One region of the Micromonospora sp. LOL_021 genome, then DNA from elsewhere that is predicted to be linked to it. Evidence: riboswitches for the same ligand, from Rfam matches in the RefSeq annotation. Region 1 holds a riboswitch; the other holds the start of a gene.
What was found. Region 1 has a riboswitch for thiamine pyrophosphate ahead of ACFHWT_RS02385 (thiamine phosphate synthase). Riboswitches for the same ligand answer to the same signal wherever they lie in the genome.

Region 1 (3,392 bases):
GCGGTCATCGGTGTCCCGTTGACGATCAACTCCACGGCTGCTCCTCCCTGGCGATTTCCCTGGTCGCGGCGGTGAACCGGGCCGGTTGGAACGGCACCAGCGTGGGATCCGGGTCGCCCCCGGCGGCAAGGTCGGCGATCAGGTCTGCGGTCACCGGGGTCAGCACGATGCCGTGTCGGTGATGCCCGGTCGCCACCAGCACTTCCCGGTCTGCGGTGCCGCCGGCCGGGCCGACGTCGGACTGCTGGTGCCAGCCGAGCAGCGGCGCGTTGTCCGGGGTTCCGGGCCGGGCCGCCGCCTGCGCCTCAATCAGCTCGTACTCGGCGATCTCCGGCAGCAGGTCGGCGGCGGCGCGCAGCAGTTCCAGCACCGCACCGGCGGTGACGGTGGTGTCGCCGCGTTCCTCGACGGTGGCGCCGACGACCACCTCACCGTCGGCGCGGGGCACCAGGTAGACGTGCCGGCTGTCGGCGTACCCCCGGATCACGTGCCGGAACCCGACGGCACCGGCGGATGCCCGGAGCCGCAGGATCTGGCCTTTGACCGGGCGGACCGGCAGCCCGGTCAGCGCCGCCGATCCGCAGCCGGCGGCGACCACGACGACCCCCGAATCCAGCGTGGAAACGTCGGTGACCGGTTGCGGGACGACGGTCACCCCGGCCCGGTCCAGTGCGGTGTCCAACGCCGCGACCAGCCGACGCGGGTCGACCTGGTGGTCGTCGGGCATCAGCGCACCGCCGCGCACCCTCGGAGCCAGCGCCGGCTCGCGCTCGCGCAGCGCCGTGGCGCGCAGCAGCGTGATCGGCAGGTCCAGACTCTGCTGGTACGCCCAGAGCCGCTCCGCCTCGCGCCGGTCGTCGCCGGTCAGCGTGACGACCAGCGTGCCGTCGGTGCGGTAGCCGATGTCCTGGCCGGTGACGGCGGTCAACTCGGCGGCGAACGCCGGCCAGCGGGCAGCCGAGTCGACCAGCAGCAGAGTCAGCTCAGCCTCGCCGAAGTGCGACTCGGCGACCGGGGCGAGCATCCCGGCGGCCACCGACGACGCCCCGGACCCGGGTGCCGGGTCGTAGAGCACTGTACGCAGCCCACGCTGGGCGCACCGCCAGGCGATACTCATCCCGATCGGCCCGCCGCCGACCACCGCGACATCGGCCCGGCCGTTGGCGTTTCCGCTGCCTGTCACCGTCATGCCGGCGCTCCGTCGGCGGCGGCCGGCCGCTGCCATACCGCCGCCAGCAGCTCAGCCGTGGCCCGCCCCGGGTCGGCGGCACCCGCGATCGCGCCGACCACCGCGACTCCATGCGCCCCGGCGGCCAGCAGGTCCGGCACCCGGTCCACAGTGATCCCGGCGATCGCCATCACCGGCACGTCGACCGCAGCGGCGACGGCGGCCAGCCCGGCCGGCCCGATCGGGTCCGGCAGCCCGGACTTGGTGCCGGTGGCGTAGCACGGCCCGACCCCCAGGTACGTCGCCCCGGCGGCGACCGCCGCCCGCCCGGTGGCCGGGTCACGGGCGGTGGCACCGAGGATCGCGGCCGGGCCGAGCACCCGGCGCGCGGCGTCGACCGGCAGGTCCAGGGCACCGACGTGCGCGCCGGCCGCACCGGTGGCGAGCGCGACGTGCAACCGGTCGTTGACCAGGCAGGTCACCTGGTACGCGGCACATTCGGCGACCGCCCGGCCGGTCAGCTCGTACGCGTCCCGGTCGGACATGTCGTCCTCGACGCGCACCTGCACGACCAGGTCGGCGACGGCGTCGGCAGCGCGGGCAGCGGCAAGGGCCGCCCGCAGTACGCCGAGCGGGTCACGCCCGGGTCGGGTGTCGGTGATCAGATGCAGTCGCCCAAGGGACGGCACGGCAACGCTCCTCCCTGCGCCGGCATTACCCGGATCAGGTTCGACGGTCGGAGGCCGCGTCAGCCTCCCTCTCAGCCCGGTGCACCGGGCTCCCGTGGGTTACTTGCCTGTTACCGTACGACGGTCTCGTCGATCCGCCAAGGGCCGATCCGAGGCAACCTTCGGTCGCTGCCCACCCCGCCGCTGTCGGCCGTGACCAGGCTCACCATCAGCTGGGCAGACGAAGATCACGCGCAGCCCGGATGCGTCATTGGCGCAGGTGACTACCGGTAGTCATGCTATTTTCGGTAGCGCAGGAGGCCCTTCGGGGTTCCCGCAGCCGCCTTGGGGCCCGCTCACGCGGGCCCTTTGTGCGTCTGGCGTGCCGGATTCCAACACCACGTGTGTTAGACCCGTGGTTGCACCCAGGACCACATGCGCTCGTTGGCGACGGCCGCCCTACGCGATCCTCTGGTCGGCCGGACCCAGAAGCGTCAGCTGGTGAAGGTGCCAGCCCTCGCGGCGGCGACGAAACTCGACCAGCTTGCCGGGGCGATCACCAGCACCGGACCAGCCAGATCCTTCGAGTCCCGCACCCCGATCACGCCACCCAGCCCGTCCGCCACCTCGACACACTCGCCCTGGTTGTTCGACCGGCTGCTCTTCCGCCAGTTGGTGGAACCAAAGTCGATCATCGCCGTACTCCCTTACGGATCGGATCACGCCTCGGCGGTCGAAGTCACGAGGCGGCGTCGCGGCGCAACTCCACCGACCGCCAATCAACTCGTGAGGGTGCTGTTCTTCGTAGCGGCGACGAAGCGTGACCAGCTTGCCGGGGCGATCACCAGCACCGGACCAGCCGGATCCTTCGAGTCCCGCACCCCGACGACCCCACCCAGTCCGTCCGCCACCTCGACGCACTGACCCTGGTTGTTTGATCGGCTGCTCTTGCGCCAGCTAGCTCCGGAAAGCTCGATCATGACTCGTACTCCTTCGCGGTCCGCCAGAAGAGGTCACGACTGGCCTGCTCGCTCAGCGCCCGGCCAGCGATGTCGGTGAAGGTCCAAGCGTACCGCTCAGCCTCATCCGGCCGATCGAGGAACAGAGCTCCTGTCAGCTCCTCCACGTAGACAGTCGTCGGCTCGTTCCCTTCTGGAAAATCAAGAAGAGTGAACGAACCGTGCGCCATCAGGCCGGCGTGCAGCCCGGCGCTGAAGGGCAGCACCCGGATCGAGACATTCGGCTGCTCCCCGGCCTGAGCCAGCCGACGCAACTGTCCGGCCATGGTCTGACCGCTGCCAATCGGTCGACGCAGGATCGCTTCGTCGAGCACGATGTCGAACCTGGGCAGGTAGGGCTCCATTCGGGTCAGCAACCGCGCGCGACGCATCCGCATCTCGACCCTGCGCTCGATCTCCTCCGCCGGCACTTCGTACTGGTTCACGCTGAACACGGCAGTTGCGTACTCGCGGGTCTGCAGCACGCCGGAGACGAGCTCCGTATGGAATTCGCGGAGGTGGGCGGCGGCCTCCTCCAGACCGATGAACAGCTCGAAC
Region 2 (3,392 bases), on a different contig from region 1:
CCGGTGCGGGGCCGGGCCGACCCGGCCGTCGCCGGTCAACGCGGCGGTGGCCCGGACCGTTCCGTCGGTGGCCGCGACCAGCCCGCCGAGCAGCAGGGCCAGCGTGGTCTTGCCGGCGCCGTTGGGCCCCAGTACAGCCAGCGCCTCGCCGCCGCGTACCGGCACCTCGTCGGTGAGCGGGGCGAGCCGGGGCGCCAGCCCGACCCGGTCGGCGATCAGCAGCGGCTCACCGGCCGGGGCGGCGGGCCCGCCTCGCTGCGGCAGCGGCTGGTCGGGCACCCAGACACCGTCGGCGGCCAGTTGCCCGCCGTACCGGTCGAAGATCTCGTCCGGCTTGCCGTCGGCCCGCACGCCGCCACCGGCGGACAGCACCACCACCCGGTCGACCAGCGGCAGCGCCTGGGCCACCCGGTGCTCGACGATCACCAGCGTGGTGTCCCGGTCCCCGTCGAGCGCCCCGGCGACGGCGTCGCGGACCAGGTCGGCGCCGGCCGGGTCCAGGTTCGCGGTCGGTTCGTCCAGCAGCAGCAGACCCGGCCGCAGGGAGAGCGCCCCGGCCAGGGCCAGCCGCTGCTGCTCGCCGCCGGACAGCTCGGCGGTCGGCCGGTCCCGGCCGTAGCGGAAACCGACCCGCGCCAGCGCGGCGTCCACCCGTGGCCAGATTTGCTCGGCCGGCACCCCCCGGTTCTCCAGCCCGAACGCCACGTCGTCGCCGCTGCGCGCCATCACCAGCTGGCTCTGCGGGTCCTGGAAGACGATGCCGACCCGCTCGCGGGCCTTGCGCGGGTCGAGCCCGTCGACGGTGACGGTGCCGGCCTGCTCGCCCGAGTCGGCCGGCAGCAACCCGGCGATCGCCGCCAGCAGCGTGCTCTTGCCGGCCCCCGACGGCCCGAGCAGCAGGACCCGTTCGCCAGCGTCGACGCCCAGGTCGACGTCGCGGACCGCCCAGGCCCGACGGCCGGCGTGCCGCCAGCCGAACCCGCGCAGCTCCAGCCGGCTCACGACCTGGTCAACCCCAGCTCGATCGCCACGGCCCCGGCCAGCTCCGGCCGGCTCATCCGGTGGTGCGGCCCCGGCGGGCTCACACCGTGGCGCGGTCGCGGCCGGCGGGGAACCGGTCGAGCACCCCGGTGCCCGCCAGCGCCCGGGTCAGCGCCACGCTGCCGGCACCGGCCAGCACGATCGCGCTGACCACGGTGACGATGAAGATCGGAATCCGGAAGCTGACCAGGTCGTACGGCGCGTAGTAGCGGATCTGGTCGAAGATCGCCGCGCCGAGCCCGGCGGCCGCACCGGCGGCCAGCGCCACCGGCAGCCGGAACGAGCGGTACGCCACCGCCAGGAAGACCAGTTCGGCACCGACCCCCTGGGCCAGCCCCTGCACGATCACCACGGCGCCCCACTGGCTGCCCAACGCGGCCGAGACGATCGCGGCGACCAGCTCGCAGAACAGTGCGGCCCCCGGTTTGCGGATCACCAGTGCGCCGAGCACGGCCGGCACCAGCCACACCCCGTACAGCACCGCCTGAGCGGGCGGGAAGAAGGTGAACGCGGCCTCGGTGGCGGTCCAGATCAACCCCCACAGCCAGAAGACCACCCCGAACGCGACCGCGATCACCGAGGCGACCACGATGTCGACGGTCCGCCAGCTGCGGTCGACAAATGCATTCTGTTGCGTCATAGCTCGCTCCAACTCCCTGCGCTGGCATTACCCAGATCAGGTTCGAGGGTCTGCGGGACTCCCCGCACTCTCAGCGCTGTGTGCGCTCCCCTGTGGGACATAGGTTGTCCAACCGACGCTAGCACCGGTGGCACCGCGCCGACAGTGGGCGCGTCCCGGTGTGGTGGCGGGCACCCCTGCGCGGGTTATCGTGAACTGCCCGCCTTCACACCAGCGAGGGGACCAGCCCGCCGTGACCGCTGCCGATCGCACCGCGACGCGTCGGACGCGCCCAGGCGACGAGATCGACTGGGCCGCACCGGCCGACGACGACCTGCCCGGGTCCGGCGGCGGCGCCGGGCCGCCCGGTGGCCCGCGTCCGCCCCGACGCCGGCTGTTCGGTGACCGGGTCGGCTCGGTGGAGGTGCTCGCCTTCCTGCTGATCGGGCTGGTGATCTTCCGCGAGCCGTTGGCCAACCTGATCTCCGACCCCCGGCTGCAGACCTGGACCACGGTCTTCGTGTCGGTGATGGTCCAGGCGATGCCGTTCCTGGTCTTCGGGGTGGTGCTCTCCGCGGTGATCGCGGTCTTCGTGCCCCGGTCGTTCTGGGCGAAGGCGCTGCCGAAACACCCGGCGCTGGCGGTGCCGGTGGCCAGCGCCGCCGGGGTGGTGTTGCCCGGCTGCGAGTGCGGTTCGGTGCCGATCGCCGGGTCGCTGATCCGGCGGGGCGTCGCGCCGGCCGCCGCGTTGGCCTTCCTGCTCGCCGCCCCGGCGATCAACCCGATCGTGCTGGTGGCCACGGCGGTCGCCTTCCCGAACAACCCCGAGATGGTCGTCGGCCGGGGTGTCGCCAGCCTGCTCGTCGCGGTCGTGATGGGTTGGCTGTGGCTGCGGCTGGGGCGCACCGACTGGATCCGCCTGCCGCACCGCCCCGACCTGGACGACCTGTCCCGAGCGCGGGCGTTCTGGGCGGCGGTCCGGCACGACATCATGCACGCCGGCGGTTTCCTGGTGATCGGCGCGATGGCCGCCGCCAGTATCAACGTGCTGGTGCCGGAGCGCTGGTTGCAGACCCTCGCCGACAACCCGGTGCTGTCCATCCTGGCGCTCGCCGCACTCGCCGTGCTGTTGTCGATCTGCTCCGAGGCGGACGCCTTCGTCGCGGCCTCGTTGTCGCAGTTCTCGCTCACGTCACGGCTGGTCTTCCTGGTCGTCGGCCCGATGGTCGACCTGAAACTTGTCTCGATGCAGGCCGGCACGTTCGGGCGCAGATTCGCGTACCGGTTCGCTCCGGCGACATTCCTGATCGCCATCGTGGTGGCGGTCGCGGTGGGGACGGTGCTGTTGTGAACAAACAGGCTCAAGGCGTGGTGCTGCTGCTGCTCGGCGGCGCGGTGGTCCGGGCCAGCGTCACCGACATGTACCTGCGGTACGTCAAGGAAGCGCTGCAGCCGTTCCTGATCGCCGCCGGCCTGCTGCTGATCGCCGCAGCGGTCATGACGCTCTGGCACGACCTGCGACGGCGGTCGACACCGGCCCCCGCCGTCGGCGTACATGCCGGGCACGGCCACGCCGTCGACGACGGACCCGACGGCGCCGCCGACGACGGCCACGCCCATCACGAGCCGAGGGTGGGTTGGCTGCTGATCCTGCCGGTGCTCGGTCTGCTGCTGGTCGCCCCGCCGGCGCTGGGTTCGTACGCCGTCGCGCAGGCCGGCACCGCGTTGAGCA

Region 2: linked by a shared signal. The riboswitch ahead of ACFHWT_RS00345 (ECF transporter S component) and the one ahead of ACFHWT_RS02385 (thiamine phosphate synthase) in region 1 are both predicted to bind thiamine pyrophosphate.

What each region holds. Positions count from the first base shown of each region.
Region 1 covers NZ_JBHMIN010000002.1:62,022-65,413, forward strand. Annotated here, with positions in the region: gene thiS (sulfur carrier protein ThiS) at 1-35, opposite strand, end outside; gene thiO (glycine oxidase ThiO) at 26-1,189, opposite strand; gene ACFHWT_RS02385 (thiamine phosphate synthase) at 1,186-1,857, opposite strand; TPP riboswitch at 1,852-1,963, opposite strand; gene ACFHWT_RS02390 (DUF397 domain-containing protein) at 2,331-2,531, opposite strand; gene ACFHWT_RS02395 (DUF397 domain-containing protein) at 2,616-2,816, opposite strand; gene ACFHWT_RS02400 (DUF5753 domain-containing protein) at 2,813-3,385, opposite strand; gene ACFHWT_RS02405 (helix-turn-helix domain-containing protein) at 3,277-3,392, opposite strand, start outside.
Region 2 covers NZ_JBHMIN010000001.1:72,022-75,413, forward strand. Annotated here, with positions in the region: gene ACFHWT_RS00340 (ABC transporter ATP-binding protein) at 1-1,002, opposite strand, end outside; gene ACFHWT_RS00345 (ECF transporter S component) at 1,082-1,681, opposite strand; TPP riboswitch at 1,678-1,783, opposite strand; gene ACFHWT_RS00350 (permease) at 1,995-3,011, shown strand; gene ACFHWT_RS00355 (TIGR03943 family putative permease subunit) at 3,008-3,392, shown strand, end outside.